Regions from separate parts of the Plantactinospora sp. KLBMP9567 genome, predicted to be linked through region 1. Evidence: riboswitches for the same ligand, from Rfam matches in the RefSeq annotation. Region 1 holds a riboswitch; each other region holds the start of a gene.
The links. Region 1 has a riboswitch for cyclic di-AMP ahead of R6Y94_RS25975 (C40 family peptidase). Riboswitches for the same ligand answer to the same signal wherever they lie in the genome.
Positions count from the first base shown of each region.

Region 2: linked by a shared signal. The riboswitch ahead of R6Y94_RS02975 (hypothetical protein) and the one ahead of R6Y94_RS25975 (C40 family peptidase) in region 1 are both predicted to bind cyclic di-AMP.
Region 3: linked by a shared signal. The riboswitch ahead of R6Y94_RS36770 (C39 family peptidase) and the one ahead of R6Y94_RS25975 (C40 family peptidase) in region 1 are both predicted to bind cyclic di-AMP.
Region 4: linked by a shared signal. The riboswitch ahead of R6Y94_RS27575 (hypothetical protein) and the one ahead of R6Y94_RS25975 (C40 family peptidase) in region 1 are both predicted to bind cyclic di-AMP.

Region 1 covers NZ_JAWQRR010000034.1:163,725-167,995, reverse strand. Annotated here, with positions in the region: gene R6Y94_RS25980 (peptidoglycan recognition family protein) at 1-1,262, opposite strand, end outside; cyclic di-AMP (ydaO/yuaA leader) riboswitch at 1,558-1,698, shown strand; gene R6Y94_RS25975 (C40 family peptidase) at 1,711-2,751, shown strand; gene dcd (dCTP deaminase) at 2,899-3,477, opposite strand; gene R6Y94_RS25965 (pyridoxamine 5'-phosphate oxidase family protein) at 3,578-4,150, shown strand; gene R6Y94_RS25960 (zinc metalloprotease) at 4,152-4,271, opposite strand, start outside.
Region 2 covers NZ_JAWQRR010000006.1:36,612-40,882, forward strand. Annotated here, with positions in the region: gene R6Y94_RS02970 (cellulose-binding domain-containing protein) at 1-1,052, shown strand, start outside; gene R6Y94_RS02975 (hypothetical protein) at 1,164-2,267, opposite strand; cyclic di-AMP (ydaO/yuaA leader) riboswitch at 2,274-2,401, opposite strand; gene R6Y94_RS02980 (cation diffusion facilitator family transporter) at 2,651-3,565, opposite strand; gene R6Y94_RS02985 (ABC transporter permease) at 3,718-4,271, opposite strand, start outside.
Region 3 covers NZ_JAWQRR010000050.1:412-4,682, forward strand. Annotated here, with positions in the region: gene mdlC (benzoylformate decarboxylase) at 102-1,703, opposite strand; cyclic di-AMP (ydaO/yuaA leader) riboswitch at 1,960-2,101, shown strand; gene R6Y94_RS36770 (C39 family peptidase) at 2,581-3,429, shown strand; gene R6Y94_RS36775 (DUF2231 domain-containing protein) at 3,497-4,036, opposite strand.
Region 4 covers NZ_JAWQRR010000038.1:49,752-54,022, reverse strand. Annotated here, with positions in the region: gene R6Y94_RS27580 (glycoside hydrolase family 65 protein) at 1-337, shown strand, start outside; gene R6Y94_RS27575 (hypothetical protein) at 418-1,446, opposite strand; cyclic di-AMP (ydaO/yuaA leader) riboswitch at 1,449-1,581, opposite strand; gene R6Y94_RS27570 (hypothetical protein) at 1,720-1,923, opposite strand; gene R6Y94_RS27565 (hydrolase) at 2,137-2,790, shown strand; partial or broken gene R6Y94_RS27560 (TIGR04222 domain-containing membrane protein) at 2,831-3,580, shown strand; gene R6Y94_RS27555 (FAD:protein FMN transferase) at 3,592-4,271, opposite strand, start outside.

The DNA of each region.
Region 1 (4,271 bases):
CAGTACGGGCCCGGGTCCCAGTGCATGCCGCGCACGTTCGCCGGCAGGATGCCGGGGACGTTGTCGTGCCCGATGACGTGGTCGCGGTCGAGCGGGATGTCGTACCGGTCGGCGAGGTAGCGGACGAGTTTGGCCGAGGTCCGGTACATCGCCTCGGTGTACCAGGTGCCCTGGGCGGCGAAGCCCTCGTGTTCGAGGCCGATCGCCTTGGCGTTGACGTACCAGTTGCCGGCGTGCCAGGCCACGTCCTTGCCCTTTACGTGCTGCGCGATGTGCCCGTCCGCCGAGCGGAGCGTGTACTGCCAGCTCACGTAGGTGGGGTCCTGCACCAGCCGCAGGGTGGTGTCGTAGCTGCCCTCGGTGTCGTGGATGACGATGTACTCGATCTTCTGCCGGCCCGGCCGGTCGGAGAGGTCGTGGTTGCCGTAGTCGCCGTCCCCGAGCGCCTGGTAGGGGGCCGGGATCCACTCGCAGGAGATGTCGCGCGGGCATTCCAGTCCGTCCGGACGGGGCGTGCCGGGCAGGCCGAGCCGGTCCAGCCAGGAGCGCTGCGGGGCGATCCCCGGCCTCCCGGGCAGGGTGATCCGGTGGCCGTCGTCCGTGGTCCGGCTGGCGCCCTCGGCGAGGGTCCGGTACACCTCGTCGGCGAAGGCCGCCGCGGCGTCCGCGCGGTCGCTGCCGGCGTACCGGGCCACCGCGCCGTACCAGGTCGCCGGGTCGCTGGCCCGGCCCGTCGGCGCGGCCAGCGCCTGCTGGTACGACGCCAGCAGCGCCGCCCCGCCCCGGATGTTCGCTGCCGGTTCGGCGCGGAGCACGTGCTCGTCGACCCCGGTCAGCGCGGCGGCGGCGTCCAGGGTCTGCCCGCCGGGCGGTGTGTCGCCGGTCCGGTCGACGTGCGGGCCGGCGGGTCCGGTCGCCGGTCGGGCGGGCCGGGCCGGGTCACCGCGCCGGTCCTCGCCGTGCTCCGGGTGTTCCGGCTCGGCGGCCAGCCCGGCGACGTCGGTCAGGTGCATCGGGCCGTACCCGCCGCTGGTGCTCGGCGTGCCGGCATTCGTGTCCCAGCGGGATTCCAGATAGGAGACGCCGAGCAGCACGCTCTCGGGTACGCCGAACTCGGCCGCCGCGGCGGCGTACTCCTGTTGCCGGGTGTCGGGGAGTGCGACGGTGGCTGGCGCGGGGCTGGCCGGCAGCAGCGCGGCGGCGCCGACGACCGCGGCTCCGATCGCGATTCTCCTGCTCAGCGGGTGTGTGGTGGGAAGCATCGAACCTCCATGAGCCGGGGGTGGGCCTGAAGATCACCCTCCACCCGGGACCGGTGCCCGTCAATACCTGCCGAGGAAGCTCGTCGCTATGCAGAAAACTTTCACCGACACGCAGCGTGTTCGGCGTCTCCAGTGCGGGCTCCGCCACCGTGAAGAATCCCAGTGGCTCCCACCGTCAGCGACTGGTCCGATACCTAACGAATCGACTCAGATCACGGGGTTGCGTTTGGATAACACCCTTCTCTAGTGTTGGGGACCGTCGAGCCGACGGCAGGCCGCCTAGCCGGGCGGCGACGTCTCGACACCGCCGAATCGTCACACTCAGCGAACCGGGGACCCGAGCTTCATGGGGTGAATCCGCGTCTCACGCGGTAGGGCGACAATCTTCCCGCCCGAACCCGTCAGCTAACCCGGTAGGCGGGCTACGGAAGAAGGAGTACGGACCCCGGTGGCTCCCCCTGCCCCGTCGCGGTCGCCATCCCTCCGGTCGGCATCCACCGACGCCGGGAACGCGAAACCGCGCCCTCGAAGGTCCATTCTCGCCATCGCGCTCACCGCACTGGCCAGCGCCGCGGTGTTGCTCACCGGCACGACGCCGGCGCTCGCCGAACCGACGGTGGCCGAGATCGAGCAGCAGATCGACACCGCCTGGCGCAAGCTGGAGCCGGTCGTCGAGAAGCACAACGCCACCCGGCAGGACCTGGCCGCGAAGAAGAAGCAGGCCGCCGCCCTGCAGAAGAAGATCGCCCCGCTCCAGTCGCAGATCGACGCCGCGATGAACCGGGTGAGCGACTTCGCGGTGCAGGCGTACAAGGGTGACAAGGCCTCGGCGGTCAACGCCCTGCTCACCTCGAAGTCGCCGACCGCGCTGGTCGGCCAGCTCTCGGTGCTCGACCAGTTCGCGCGGCAGCAGCAGCGCGAGGTGCAGGCGGTCGTCGAACTCAAGGACAAGTACGCCTCCCAGAAGGCTCCGCTGGACCGGCTGGTCAGCCAGTTGACCAAGACCGAGAAAGAGTTGGCGGCGAAGAAGAAGGAAATCGACGCCGAGGTCGAGCGGTTGCAGAAGCTGCGGATCCAGGCGTACGGGAACGGCTCGGCCGGCCCGCTGCGGCCCGCGCCCTGCCCGGCCACCTACCCTGGAGGTGCGGCCGGCAAGGCGGTCAAGTTCGCCTGTGCCCAGATCGGCAAGCCGTACAAGTGGGGTGCCGAAGGTCCCGGCTCGTACGACTGCTCCGGCCTGACCCTGGCGGCCTGGAACCAGGGCGGCGTGTCGCTGCCGCACAACGCCCGGGCCCAGCGCGGCCAGACCGCCAGCATCAGCCGCTCCGCGCTACGCCCCGGTGACCTGGTCTTCTACTACGCCGACCTCAGCCACGTCGGCATGTACGTCGGCGACGGCTGGATCGTGCACGCCTCCCGGGCCGGCGAACCGATCAAGATGAAGCGGATGGACGACGGCGAGATCCACAGCTTCGGTAGACCCGGCTGACGTCTCCCGGACCGAGTCAATGGCAGAACCCCCGTCGCGCAGGTGCGGCGGGGGTTCTGCCATTCGGTTCTGTTCGCGTTCCCGGCTGCCCGTCCGGCCCGGCCCGGGCCGTTCGGTGCAGGCGTGCTGCTTCTGTCGCCAACAGCCTCAGCGGGTGGGCCAGGTGCGCCAGTTCTGCCAGGAGCGGCTCGGGGTAGGGCCGCGCTGCCCCTGGTAACGCGAGCCGTAGACGGCCGACCCGTACGGGTGGGCGGACGGCGACGAGAGCCGGAAGATGCAGAGCTGGCCGATCTTCATCCCGGGCCAGAGCCGGATCGGCAGGTTGGCCACGTTCGACAGCTCCAGCGTGACGTGCCCGGAGAAGCCGGGGTCGATGAAGCCCGCGGTCGAGTGGGTGAGCAGGCCGAGCCGGCCCAGACTCGATTTTCCTTCGAGTCTTCCCGCCAGCTGGTCGCCGAGGGAGATCACCTCCAGCGTGGAGGCGAGCACGAACTCACCCGGGTGCAGCACGAACGGCTCGCCGTCCGGCACGTCGACCAGCGAGGTCAGGTCGTCCTGCTGCACCGCCGGGTCGATGTGCGTGTAGAGGTGGTTGTTGAAGACCCGGAAGAGCCGGTCCAGGCGTACGTCGATGCTCGACGGCTGCACCAGCGCGGGCTCGAACGGCTCAAGCGCGAGCGCGCCCGCCTTGATCTCGATCACTAGGTCGTGGTCGGAGAGCAGCACCGGATCACCTTAGCGAGTCGAGCGGAGTCGACGGGGCGCGACCTCGCCGATGGGTGGGATCGGGGTAGGTGATCGAACATGTGTTCGATAGAATGTACCCATGGCATCCTGGTCCGAATTCGCCTCTGACGAGCCCCGACTCGCCGACGCGATCCGCGTCCTCATCCAGCAGTACGGCCCGGGTCTCGGCTACCTGGCGACCGTGCGCGCCGACGGTGGGCCGCGCGTGCACCCGGTGTCCCCGGTCATCACCGACGAGGGACTCTTCTGTTTCGTCGTCGACTCTCCGAAGCGGCGCGACCTCGAACGGGACGGGCGCTACGCGCTGCACTCGTTCCCTCCCGAGGACAGCGACGACGAGGCGTACGTCGCCGGCCGGGCCCGACCGGTGACCGACCAGGCGCGGGTGGACCAGCTCGCCGGCAACCTGCGGGCCGCACCGCAGGTCGACTGGCGGCTCTTCGAGTTCACCGTCGACGTGGCGATGGTTGCCCGGCACGGCAGCAACGGCGCCACGCCGCTCGCCGCCGGAGATCGGTCCGAGCGTCCCGCCGTGCAGGTCTGGCTCGACCCGGCCGGCGCGGTCGGCGGTCCCGAGGGCAGTGCCGCCGCCGGGCCGAAGCGGCGCGGCCGGCGCCGGGCCGTCGAAGAGGCGCCGGTCCCGGCGTCCTGACCTACGGCTCGCGGAACGCCTTCCAGGCCCTGAGCATCCGGAGCGCCTGCCCGTAGGTGAACTCGTACATGCAGGCGTCGACCGAGTAGTCCATGAAGTTATGGATCGGGTCGAGGCCCGG
Region 2 (4,271 bases), on a different contig from region 1:
GGGACACCCCGGTCAACGGCTGGACCGTCACCTGGACCTACGGTGGCGACCAGCAGATCACCAGCAGTTGGAACGCCCAGGTCAGCCAGTCCGGCGCGACCGTGACCGCCCGGAACGTGGCCTGGAACGGGTCGCTGCCGGCCGGCGGCTCCACCGAGTTCGGCGTCCAGGGCAGCTACGCCGCCAGCTCGGCGGCGCCGACCGGGTTCACCCTCAACGGCGAGCCGTGCAACGGTGCCGAGCCGACCACTCCGCCCGGCACCGCGCCGCCGACGACCAGGCCGCCGACGACTCCGCCCACCAGTGCCCCGCCGACGGTCACCCCGCCGCCGACGGTCCCGCCGACCACTCCGCCGCCGAGCGGCTGCGGTTCGGCGGTGCTCTGCGACGGCTTCGAGAACCAGACCGGCACGGCACCCTCCGGCGACTGGAACGTCAGCTACCCGGACTGCTCGGGCAGCGGCACCGCCAGCATCGACACCTCGGTCGCGCACCAGGGCACCCGGTCGGTACGGATCAACGGCGCCGTCGGCTACTGCAACCACGTCTTCGTCGGCTCCACCCGGGATCTCGGCAGCGTCGGAGCGGTGCGCTACGCCCGGCTCTGGGTCCGGCACACCACCGCGCTGCCGACTTCGCACGTGACCTTCCTGGCCATGCGGGACGCGGGCGACGGCAACCGTGACCTGCGGATGGGTGGGCAGAACGCCGCCCTGCAGTGGAACCGGGCCTCCGACGACGCCACCCTGCCGGAGCAGAGCCCGAACGGTGTCGCGCTCAGCGCGCCGCTGCCGGTCAACCAGTGGACCTGCCTGGAGTTCATGGTGGACGGCGCGCAGGGCCGGCTCTCCACCTGGGTCAACGGCACCGCGGTGACCGGGCTGACCGCCGACGGTACGCCCACGCACGACGTCGACGGACAGTGGTACAACCGGGCCAACTGGCGGCCGAGCCTCACCGACCTGCGGCTGGGCTGGGAGAGCTACGGCGAGGGCGCGAACACGCTCTGGTTCGACGACGTGGCGCTGGGCTCGGCCCGGATCGGCTGCTGACCGGCGCACCCGGTTCGGGGTACGGCCGGGTGCGGAACGAGAACCGCCGGCACTGCCCAGGGGTGGCGGGCGGTGCCGGCGGTTCGCGATCGGTGCGTCAGGTGCGGTCGATCAGTTCATCGACAGGTGCACGTGGTTGGTGTGGTCGCTGGACGGGTCACCGTTGCCCCCGTTGTACGTCTTCCAACCGCTGCTCGGCAGCCAGATCTGCTTGAACCAGATCACGTACAGCACGCCAAGTCGATCGGCGTTTCGCACGAAGTACGCCGCCAGGTTGTTGCCGTACGTCCGGTCGCCGCCGGTCGCCACCCCGCCGAACCCGTTCTTCTGGGCGGCGAAGTCGCAGGCCTGCCCCTTCGGATGCTCGCCGCTGCCGCCGCTGCGGAAGCAGGAGACGAACCGGGTGAAGCCGGCCGCCTGGGCCTGCTTCAGCGCGTGCAGGGTGCGCGCGGTGATGCAGCCGCTGGTGGTCGGGTCGTCGAGACTGCACGACTCGTCCGGGAAGGAGCCGTCGGCGTTGCGGGGTGCCGGTCGCGCCGACCCGCCGCCGCTGCCGCTGATCCCCGAGCCGGCGCCGCCGCTGTTGTTCGCCGCCGCCAGCGCCCGTTCGGCCTGCTTCTTGCGGGTCTCCATCACCTCGACCTGCTTGCGCTGCTCGCCGACCTCCTTGTCGAGCGCCGCCTTGGCCTGGGTCTCCTTGTCCAGGCTCTCCCGCAGCCCGCGCAGCTCCCGGCTCTCGTTCGCCGAGATGGTGTCGAGTGCGGCGGCCCGGTCCACCAGGCTGGTCGGAGAACCGCTGTTGAGCAGGGCGGAGACCTGCCCGAGCCGACCGGTCCGGTACGCCATGTCGGCCATCTCGGCGACCCGTTCGCTCCGGCTCGCCACCTCGGTGCGCAGCGCGGCGAGCTGCTGGTTCAGTTCCGTCTGCCGCTTGACGGAGTTGGCCAACCTGTTCTTGGCGGTCAGGTAGCCCTTGCTGGCGGCCTGAAGCTGCTCGCGCAGGCTGTCGGTGCCTCCGTCGATGTCGTCCCCGCCGGGTGCTGCGGCCAGCGTCCCGGGGGTCGCGTACTCCGGTGCCGCGGCGGCGGGTGCGCCGCCGAGTGCCGCGAGGACCATGCCCAGGGCGACGGCCACGGTCGTCGCGGCCTTCCGGGGCAGTCTCGTGGCTCTCCGCGCGGGTGCCGGAGCCTGTCGGGTGGGTGCCAGGAACGGCATATGACAATGTCCTTCCGTCAGCCGCCGACCGGGTTAGCTGACGGGTTCGGGACGGAAGATCCCTACCGCTGGCGCGGATGCACCCCTGGTACGTGGTTCCCCGGCTCGCGCATGCGATTAGGCGACGGTCTCCGCAGGCGCCGGAGGGCGCCGCCCGGCGGAGACCGGAGCCGAGCCTACCGGCAGTTGCCGCCCGGGGATACGTGGCGTTGCCGGAGTTAGATTCACGATTCTCCTACTTCGCAAGGATGTATCCGGACAAAAACCTCAAGTGCCGGATCGAAACTTAAGATGCCGCTAACTATCGGTGAGCCTCGACCTCTCCTGAGGCGGAATTCCGACAGTTTCCGGCCGGCCACGCCGTGACGCAGCGTCGCGAACGGTCACCAGTCGGTGGGCCCGCAGCCTCCGGGGGCGGTGTTGGGCTCGACCTGGAGGGTGGCGTGCGAGATGTGGAAGTCCTCGCGCAACGCCGACCGGGCCGCGGCGAGTACGGTACCGACCTCCGCATCGCTATCCAGCCTCAGGTGCGCCGAGGCCACCTCCATGCCGGAGGTGAGGGTCCAGACGTGCAGGTCGTGTACGTCGCAGACCCCGGGTACGCCGGCCAGCCGGGCGCGTACGGCGGCCACGTCGAGGTGCTCGGGCGCGGCCTGCACCAGGATGCGTACGGCGGTCCGGCCGAGCCGCCAGGTGCGGGGCAGGATGAACAGCCCGACCGCCAGGGCCACGATCGGATCGGCCCAGCGCCAGCCGGTCAGGATGATCACCACGGCGGCGACGATCACGCCCACCGAGTTGAGCAGGTCCCCGAGCACTTCGAGGTAGGCACCGCGCAGGTTGATGCTCTCCCGCGCGCCGGCCCGGAGCAGGCCGAACGCCGCCGCGTTGGCCAGCAGGCCGAGCGTGGCCACCAGCAGCATCGGCCCGGCCGCGACCCGGGGCGGGTCGTCGAACCGGCGTACCGCCTCGACCAGCACATAGAGCGCCACCCCGAACAGCAGTACCGCGTTGGCCAGCGCGGCCAGTACCTCCAGGCGGTAGAGCCCGAAGGTCCGCTGCGGGTCGCCGGCCGCCCGCCGGGCCGCCGTGATCGCGGCCAGCGCCATCCCGATCCCGAGCACGTCGGTGAACATGTGCCCGGCGTCGGAGAGCAGCGCGAGCGAGCCGGTGAACAGCGCGGCGACCGTCTCGACCACCATCAGGACGGCGAGCAGCCCGAAGGCGGCCCAGAGCCGTCCCCGGTGCCGTTCCGCCGCCCGGGTCAACCGCCCCCCGTGGTCGTGCCCGACCCCCAACGTCCCCTCCTTCCGGCCCGGTCGCCCCCGCCGTCGATACTGCCGGCCGGGCGGCGCCGGAAACCCGTCCTGTACGGAATCGGTGCCCCGTCCCTACCGGAGAACGACGCTGACCCGTCCCTACCCGAAGACGACGGGCGGGCGTGCCCGGCTCACCCGTCGTCGCCGAGGGTGGCGACGATCGGGGCCCGGGCGGCCCGGCGAGCCGGTAGCAGGCTGGCCAGCACCGCCGCCGAGGCGGCCAGCGCCGCGCAGAGGGCCAGCTGCCCCACCGGTACGGCCGGCAGCCCGTGCCCGTAGCTGCTGATCAGACCCATCGCCGCCGTCCACCCGAGGCCGAGCCCGAGGGCGATCCCGGACAGTGCCCCGACCGCACCGGCCAGGGCCGCCTCGGTCAGCAGCATGGTCGCCAGTTGCCGGCGGGACAGGCCCAGCGCCCGGACCGTCGCCGACTCCCGGCGGCGTTCGACGACCGAGAGCGCGAGCGTGTTGCCGATGCCCAGCACGGCGATCAGCACCGACATGCCGAGCAGGGCCGCGAAGATCCCCAGCAACTCGTCGAGGGTGCGGGAGAGCGCGTCGGCCTGGTCGGCGAGGCCGCGTACCCGGACTGCCGGCTGGTCGGCCAGGGCCGCGTCCAGCGCCTGCCGGCCGGCCGCCGTCGACACCCCCGGGGCGAGGTCGACCAGCAGCCGGTCCGGCTCCC
Region 3 (4,271 bases), on a different contig from region 1:
GAATCTGCCCGCCCAGGTCGAGCAGGCGCACCTCGACGTCTCACGGATCCCGGCGATCGTCCGGCTCACCTCGGCAGTTGCCCCTCTGACGGGCGGCGGATTCAGAGCAGCGGGGTGACGTCCCGGCTGATGGGTACGGCGAGCACGGTGGGGCTCTCCGTGCCGAGCGCGGACCGGAACGCCGCCCGGAACTCGTCCACCGACTCCACCTGGTGGGCGGTGCAGCCGTAGCCGCGGGCGATGCCGGGGATGTCGAGGCCGGGAAGTTCCAGTCCGGGCACCCCCGGCGCGTCCTCCAGTTCGGCGAAGGCCTTCAACACGCCGTACTCGTGGTTGACCGGCACCACGAAGACGACCGGCAGCCGGTGCTGCGCGGCGGTCCAGAGCGCCTGCGGCGAGTACTGGAACGAGCCGTCCCCGATCACCGCCACCACCGGCCGGTGCTGCCGGGTGTCCCGCTGGGCGAGCGCGATGCCGACCGCGGCCGGCAGCCCGAAGCCAAGCCCGCCGCTGGCCATCTTGAAGTAGGAGCCCGGCCGGGTGATGGTGAGTTGCCGGTGCAGAACGCTGAGGTTGGAGGGGGATTCGGGGACCACGATCCCGTCCGCTGGCCACTCGGCGGCGAGCGCGCCGAAGAGCGCCTCCGGGCTCAGCGGGGTGCCGGCGGCCCCGTCCGGCGCGCCGGCCCGGGGCGGTGGCATCGGCCGGTCGGTCGATGGCAGCCGCTCGGCCAGCCCGGCGCAGGCCAGCCTGACGTCGCCGACCAGGCTGTCGCCGACCGGTGCCCGGGCCGCCTCGGCCGGGTCGTCGGTGACGTGCAGCAGCCGGGTGCCGTCCGGCAGATAGCCCCGCCGGCCGGGGACGTACGGGTAGTAACGGAACACCGGGGCACCGACCACCAGTACGGTGTCGTGTCCGACCAGTTTCTCGGCCAGCGGCCCGATCGCCGGTGGCAGCAGTCCCTGGAACTGGGGATGGTCCTGGGGGAAGCCGACCCGGTCCGCGAACGGCGGCTGCCAGACCGGTGCCCGGCTCCGCTCGGCCAGGGCGACCGCCTCGGCCCAGCCGCCGCTGCGGTCGACCGCGGATCCGATCACCAGCACGGGGTTCCGGCTCGCCGCCAGGATCTCGGCGAACCGGTCCAGTTCCGTCGGATCGGGTGCGACCCGGGTGCTGATCCGGCGTACCTGCGCGGTGCCGCTGGCCGGCTCGTCCCAGTCGTCCAGCGGCAGGGAGAGGTACACCGGCCCGGCCGGCGGCTGTACGGCGGTGGCGAGCGCCCGCATGAATGCCTCGGGAATGTCCTGCGCGCGCAGTGGTTCGTGGCTCCATTTGACGTACGGCTCGGGCAGTTGGGTCGGGCGCACGTTCGTCAGCATCGGCTCGGACAAATTCATCGTCCGGGTCTGCTGGCCGGCGGTAACGATCATGGGTGTCTTGTTGTGCCAGGCGGTGACGAGGCTGCCCATTCCGTTTCCGGTGCCGGGTGCGGTGTGCAGGTTGACGTGCACCGGCCGGCCGGTTGCCTGCGCGTAGCCGTCCGCCATCGCGACCGCGGAGGCCTCCTGGAGAGCCAGAACGTAGGCGAAGTCGGCCGGAAAGTTCTTCAGGAATGGCTCCTCGGTGGAGCCCGGGTTGCCGAACAGGGTGGTGAGGCCGAGGGAGCGGAGCAGGTCGTAGGTCGCTTCGTGCACGGTTGTCATCGGAAGGAGCCTCCTGGAGTCCTCGTCCCATGCTCGGACCACCGCGCCAAGCCGGTCATTTCCGTCATACCGTACGCGTACATGATCATGCCGGTTTATCTGCGCGGCCGCCCGCCGCCCCAAGCCCGGTCGCCGGTCGTCCCGATCGCGCTGTCAAGCCCTGTTTTCGCTGTTCAGTGGGGTTGGCAACGGCGGAAGGCGGCCAGTAATGTCGGCGGGTCTGGTCCGGCCCCTTGGTCGCCATCTGGGTGACACCGGAGCAGACCCGCCGAGTCGTTCTGTAACGAGCCGGGGACCCACAGTTATCTGGGGTGAATCCGCGAGCCGCTGGCCCGTGGTAGGGCGGCCTTCCCGCCCGAATCCGTCAGCTAACCCGGTAGGCGGTGTCGGAAGGAGTAGCTGTTCGTGCCGCACCACCCGGGCCCTGGCCCGTCCCCCCAGTTCCCTCGCTGCGTTGCGGCTCCACTCCCGGTCGCCGCGACCGTCCCGGACCGCCCTGACCGGACCGGCCGACCCCAGGCCGGCACCTGAACCTGGCCCGATAGCGGTCTGTGACGCGGAAGTCGTCGACGCGCGGGCACTGCCGGGTCCGCCGGCCAACTGGTCGCGGTCCCGGTGAGGCCGCCGGCCGGTCGCGACGGATCGTGGTAGCGCTGATTCCGCCGGTACGCCGATAGCGGCGCTCCCACCGGCTGGCGCACCGTCGGTCCGTCCGTACCGTCGGCCCGTTCCGCCGAATGCGTCGGCGGGCCTCTCCCGGGCGATTTCGTCCGTGCGATTCCGTGCGATTTCACGTCACATTCCGGCAGCGACCGAAACGCCGCGTCATTCCTTGCCCCCCGGTGGCGGTGACGCGCATTTCCCGTGGAGGATAACGTTGAAGCACGCAATTAACGGGCGGTTCCGGACCGCCATGTCGGGCCGGCGTAACCGGCTCGCGCTCGCCTCGGCCGCGGTGCTCGCCGCTGCCGCGTCCAGCGGGGTCGTCCTGGCCTCGACCGGCTCGGCGGAGGCCCCGGAGACCTCGACCGTCGCCGTCGCCGAACTCGGCGCCCCGGCGGGACAGGCCGGAGCGGCCATCGTCACCGCACCGGAGACCACCGCGCCGGAAACGACCGCCCCGGCGACCCCGTCGCAGTCGACGACCACCGCGCCGACCACCAAGGCGGCGAAGGCGGCCCCCGCCAGCACCCCGAGTAAGCCCCCGGCGCCGCCGGAGTCGAAGCTGCTGGACTACGAGTTCCAGGCCCAGATCAACGGCTGGTACTGCGGCCCGGCCGCCACCCGGATCGCGCTGACCGTCCGGGACAAGCAGCCGAGCCAGGACGCCGTCGCCGCCGACCTCGGCACCACGATGAGCGGCACCAACTCGGCCGAGGACACCACCCGGGTGCTCAACAAGATCACCGGAACCGACTTCTACCGTACCACCGCCATCCCCGGCGGCGCGGCCACCCCGGCCCAGATGGACCGGCTCCAGGCCGACGTCGTGCACGCCGTCACCAGCGGGTACGCCGTGGTGGTCAACATCGCCGGCTCGGCGACCGACCTCGACGGCGGCTGGCACAGCTACCCCGGCGGGCACTACCTGACCGTGGTCGGCTACCGCGACGACGGCCGTACGGTGAAGATCGCCGACCCGGCCATCCCGGGCGAGGACAGCAACTACTGGATGACCACCATCGACCTGGCGAACTGGGCGGCCACCCGGGGCTACTCGTCCTGACCCGCCCCGCCCGCCGGTAGTAGTACCGACCAGACGCCGGCCGTGCGTGCCCGTGCTCAGGCGGGAATCACTGGCCCTGCCACACCGCCTGGGCGCCCGTGTCGCCGGTGCGGAACACGTAGTACAGGGTGATCCCGGCCGCCGCCAGGGACAGCACCCCGAGCACCAGGGTCAGCACCGGCGACCCCTTGGCGGCGGCAGCGGCCGCGCCGCCCTCGGCGCTCCCCTCGGTCCCGGCGGTCACCGGTGCGGCGGTGGCCCGGGGCTTGACCAGGAAGACCAGCGCCAGGGTCAGCACCCCGAGCGCGATCGTCGCGTACAGGGTGTTGGTGCCGAGATCCTGGTGCTCCGCCAGTCGCGGCACGTACTCCGGACTGACCCGGTTACGGGACTCCAGCCGGGCGAGGAACCGGTCACCGGAGAGCTTGGCCATCAGTGCGGCCAGCGGGGTGGCGACCGCGAGCAGTCCCAGCACCCAACGCAGGTGCGGTCGGACGAACGGAACGAACGCGTACCCGACCGCGGTCAACGCGAGCAGTGGCACGAACACCACCGCGGCATGGACCAGGAAGGGGTGGGCGGGAATGCCCATGAACTCCTCAAGCACCGGCGCCTCCTCGGCGACAGATCGGCTGGCGAAAGCAAGGGGTGGACGACAGGCGTACGGACCGGGCGGACGCAGGTCCGCCACGCCCGGCGGACTGGCGGCTTTCGAGAACGTTGACATGGTGCCCGGGGTGCCGACCGTTGACAAGGGTCGGCCGGTTCGGACCGGTGCGGCGCCTCCCCGAGGGTGACCGAGCCGACGAACGCCTCGGCGATCGTGTTGCCCCGGAGGACGT
Region 4 (4,271 bases), on a different contig from region 1:
CGCCCTGGTGGCCGGGTTCGGGGGGATGCGCGACCACACCGCGACGCTCTCCTTCACACCCCGGCTGCCGAGCCGGATCGACCGGTTGGAGTTCTCGCTCCGCTATCGGGGCGTGCATCTGCGGGTCGACGTCCGGCCGCGCGAGGCGACGTACGCGCTGCGTGACGGCGAGCCGGACGACGCACTGGAGCTGCTGCACCATGGCGAGAAGGTCCGGATCACCTGCCTGGAGTCGGTGACCCGGCCGATCCCGCCGGCCCGCCCGGTGGGCCCGCAACCGGCCCAGCCGGCCGGTCGGGCCCCCGCCCGTCGTGCCCCCGAAGGCGAGCCGACCTGACCACCGGCCGGCAAGCCGGAGATCTTGACGACTTCTTGCCGCCCCCACCGCAAGAAGTCGTCAAGATCTGATCGGCACCCCTAGACCAGCGACAGGTGTACGTGGTTGGTGTGGTCGCTGGACGGGTCGCCGTGCGCACCGCTGTACGACTTCCAACCGGTCGTCGGCAACCAGATCTGCCGGTACCAGATCACGTACAGCACACCGATCCGGTCGGCGTTGCGGACGAAGAACGCGGCGAGGTTGTTGCCGTAGGTCCGGTTGGCGCCCGTGGCGGCACCCCGGAAGCCGCCCGCCTCGGCGGAGAAGTCGCAGGCCCGGCCCTTCGGGTGCTCGTAGGGGCCGCCGGAGCGGTAGCACCCGGTGAACCGGGTGAAGCCGGCCCGGCGCGCCTCGTTGAAGGCGTGCAGGGTGCGCGGGGTGACGCAGCCCGTGGTGGTCGGGTCGGGCCGGCTGCACGACTGCGGCGGCCAGGAGCCGTCGGCAGCACGTGGCGCGGACCGGGCCACCGGTGAGCGGGCATTGACGAAGCCTCCGGTGGAGGCGCCGCCGACCTGGGCCAGCGCCCGCTCGGCGGCCTGCTTCTGCCGCAGCATGATGGCGAGCTGCCGGCGCTCCTCGACCACCTCGGCGTCCAGTGCCTGTTTCGCCCGGGTGGCCCGCTCCCGGGCCTGACCCAGCGCACGCAGCGCGTCGTTGTCCCGCAGGGCCACCACCTCCAGGCCGCGGGCGCGCTCCAGGAGTTCCTCCGCCGAGCCGCTGTGCAGCAGCACCAGCACCGGGCCGATCCGGCCGGTCTGGTACGCCGTCCGGGCCACCTGCTCCACCCGGGGGCGCAGCTCGGCGATCCGTCCCTCCACCCGGCCTAGCTCGGCGGCGATCTTCGCCTGCCGAGCCTGGGTGTTGGCCAGCGCGTTCTTGGCCTGTAGGTAACCTCGGCCGGTCGATTCGAGCACGTCGCGCAGGAGCGGCGTGTCGCCTTCGTCGCCGAGAACGGCGGGGCTGTTCGCCTCCGCAACGCCGGGCCGGAGTGCTGCTCCGGCGAGCGCGCCGAACGTGGCGAGCAGGGCCAGGGCCAGCGGTAACCGCCGACGTGTGGATCCCGTCATGCATGTCCCTCCGTCGCCCGCCTACCGAGTTAGCTGACGGGTTCGGGACGGAACAAGTCCCTACCGCGGTTGCGGACTCACCCCACCTACCTGGGTCCCCGGCTCACCTCGTTGGTGATTCGGCGGCGGTCACGCCGGCGCGGAGGGGTGCGCCACCGGGCGAAACCGGGGTCAGCCTACCGGACCAACCGGGCCGACCTCGGGAATTCCGGGATGATCCGCCGTGGAAAATTCACCCCGGCCACCGATCATGAGTCGCGCCGGTACGACCTCCTAGCGGTCGCGTGGATCCTCCGAGTACCGCTCACCGCTGGACGGCATGCCCACCGCGTCACGCGGCGGCGTGCGGCGCGGATCGTCGAGCGACCTCGCCTTGGCAGCCTCGTCTGCCCATTCGCTCCGGTCGGGATTCTGCTGCCCCGGCTCGTCGGTGCGGGCCGAGCCGGACTTCGCCTTGCCGGATTTCTGGCGGGCCATAGCGTCCCTCACGTTCGTCTGCCGGTCGGCACGTCGGCCGTCCCGGTGCCTGGTCGGACGTTCCGGCCTTCCCCGACTGCGTACCGGCAAACCCGGGCCCCGGGCGGCTGGCGGCGTGTGGTTGAGCCCGGCGCCGCCGGGTAAGACCGACAGGACGGCGGTCGGCGCCACACCCGCGACTCTCCGCCGGGAAGAGGCATGGGAGGCAGTCGAATGGACACCCGGACCACCGAGACCACGATTCCGGCCGGAGACGTACGACTGACCGGCGACCTGGTCGTCCCCGCCGACGCACGCGGGATCGTCCTGTTCGCACACGGCAGCGGCAGTTCCCGGCACAGCCCGCGCAACCGGATGGTGGCCGAGGCGCTGAACCGTCGCGCCCTGGCCACCGTGCTGGTCGACCTGCTGACCCGGGACGAGGAGGCGCTCGACGACCGGACCGGGGAGTTGCGTTTCGACATCGGCCTGCTCACCGGCCGGCTCATCGGCATCGTCGACTGGCTGGCGACCGGCGAACCGGCCGGGCGGCTCCCGATCGGACTCTTCGGGGCCAGCACCGGCGCCGCCGCCGCGCTCTCGGCCGCCGCGCAGCGCCCCGACCGGGTGTACGCGGTCGTCTCCCGCGGCGGTCGCCCGGACCTGGCCGGCGCCGACCTGCCCCGGGTACGCGCCGAGACGCTTCTGCTGGTCGGTGGGCTCGACGACGAGGTGCTGCGGCTCAACGACCAGGCGCTGGCCGACCTCGACGCCGGGGCGGAGCTGCGGGTGGTGCCCGGCGCCACCCACCTGTTCGAGGAGCCCGGCGCCCTGGACCAGGTGGCCCGGGAGGCGGCGGAGTGGTTCACCGGCCACCTGCCCGGCTGACCGCCCCGCCCGGCCGTGGCTCGACCGGACAGCCCGGGACGGACGTGCGCGGGTTCTCCATACTCTAAGGATGACGGCGTTGTCCCGCGACTTGAGCACGACGGACCTCGGCTATCTCACCGGTGGCGCCTGGGGTGCCGTCCAGACCGCACTGGTGATGCTGCACGGCCGGGGCGGTGTGACGGCCGCCCGACCCGGCGGACTCAGCCGGACCGGCAGCATGCCGGCGTACGCGGAACCGCTGGAACGTGCCCTGTTCGGTGCGCTGTACGGCTCGATGTCACCCCGTGAGGTGGCCAACCAGCGGCTTGTCCGGCAGGCCCTGGCCGAGCAGCGGGAGGGCCTGATCGGGCTGGGACTGCTCCGCCCGGCCTGGCGCCGGTTGCTGTTGCCGGCCATGCTGGTGCTCGTGCTGCCGATGGTGGTCGCCCGGCTGGTCGCGGTCGACCTGCTCGGCGTCGGAGCCGGCCTGCTGGTGGTGTTGGCGTTCGTCGGGACGGCCGGCTGGTTCCTGCCCCGCCGTACCCTCTCCGGCGGACGTACGCTGCGCGACGCCCGGCGCCGGCATCCCCTTCCGGTCGGCCCGGACGGCGTTCCGGCCGCGCACCCCGCCGGACTCGAACCGGGGCTGGCGATGGCGCTGTACGGCACCGCAGGGCTGCTGCCGGCGGTGCGCCGGTTCGTCCGGGACGGCGGACTGCTCGACGGCGGCACCTGGTCCCGTTTCCTCGGCAACTCCCCGCTGGACAGTTCCTCGATGCCGGCGGGCGGGGCCACCGGGCACGTCTGAGCCGCGGCCGGTCAGCCCAGCCGGGGTGCGGGCTGGCCGGGCAGCTCGGAGCGGGTCGTGGCGGGCCGCTGGGCCGGCTCGGTGGGCAGCACCGGGAACCCGTCGGTGCGGTAGCACAGCTCGTCGGAGGTGACGATGCCGACCTCGTGGTCCGGCAGGTCGGCCAGCCAGCGCAGCCCGGCCTGCCCCATCGCCACCCCGGCGGTCGCGTAGGCGTCGGTGCGGCCGAGGTCGGTGCCGACCACGGTGACCGAGGTCAGGTCGGTGGCCGGGGCACCCCGGTACGGGTCGATCACGTGGAAACCGCGCTCGTACGTGCCGGAGGTGGCGATCGCGAAGTCGTCGCCGCCGAGCACCCAGCAGATCTTGTCCTGCTGCCACGGGTGCCGGATGCCGATCCGCCACTGCTCGCCGGGTCGCGGCCCGCCCCGGGCTCGGATGTCCCCGCCCGCGTTGATCCAGTGTGAACGGCAGCCGGCCGCCAGCAGCCGGTCCGAGGCCACCTGCACCGACCAGCCCTTGACGTAGCCGGACGGGTCGAACCGGCCGGTCGCGTACGCGTCGAAGTAGCCGTCGGTCTCCCGCCACAGGTCGGCGCAGGCCTCGACCACCAGCCGCAGGTCAGCAGAACAGTCCTGGACAGACAGTTCGCCCCGGTCGAACCGGTTGACCTCGCTCTGCTCCTTGTAGG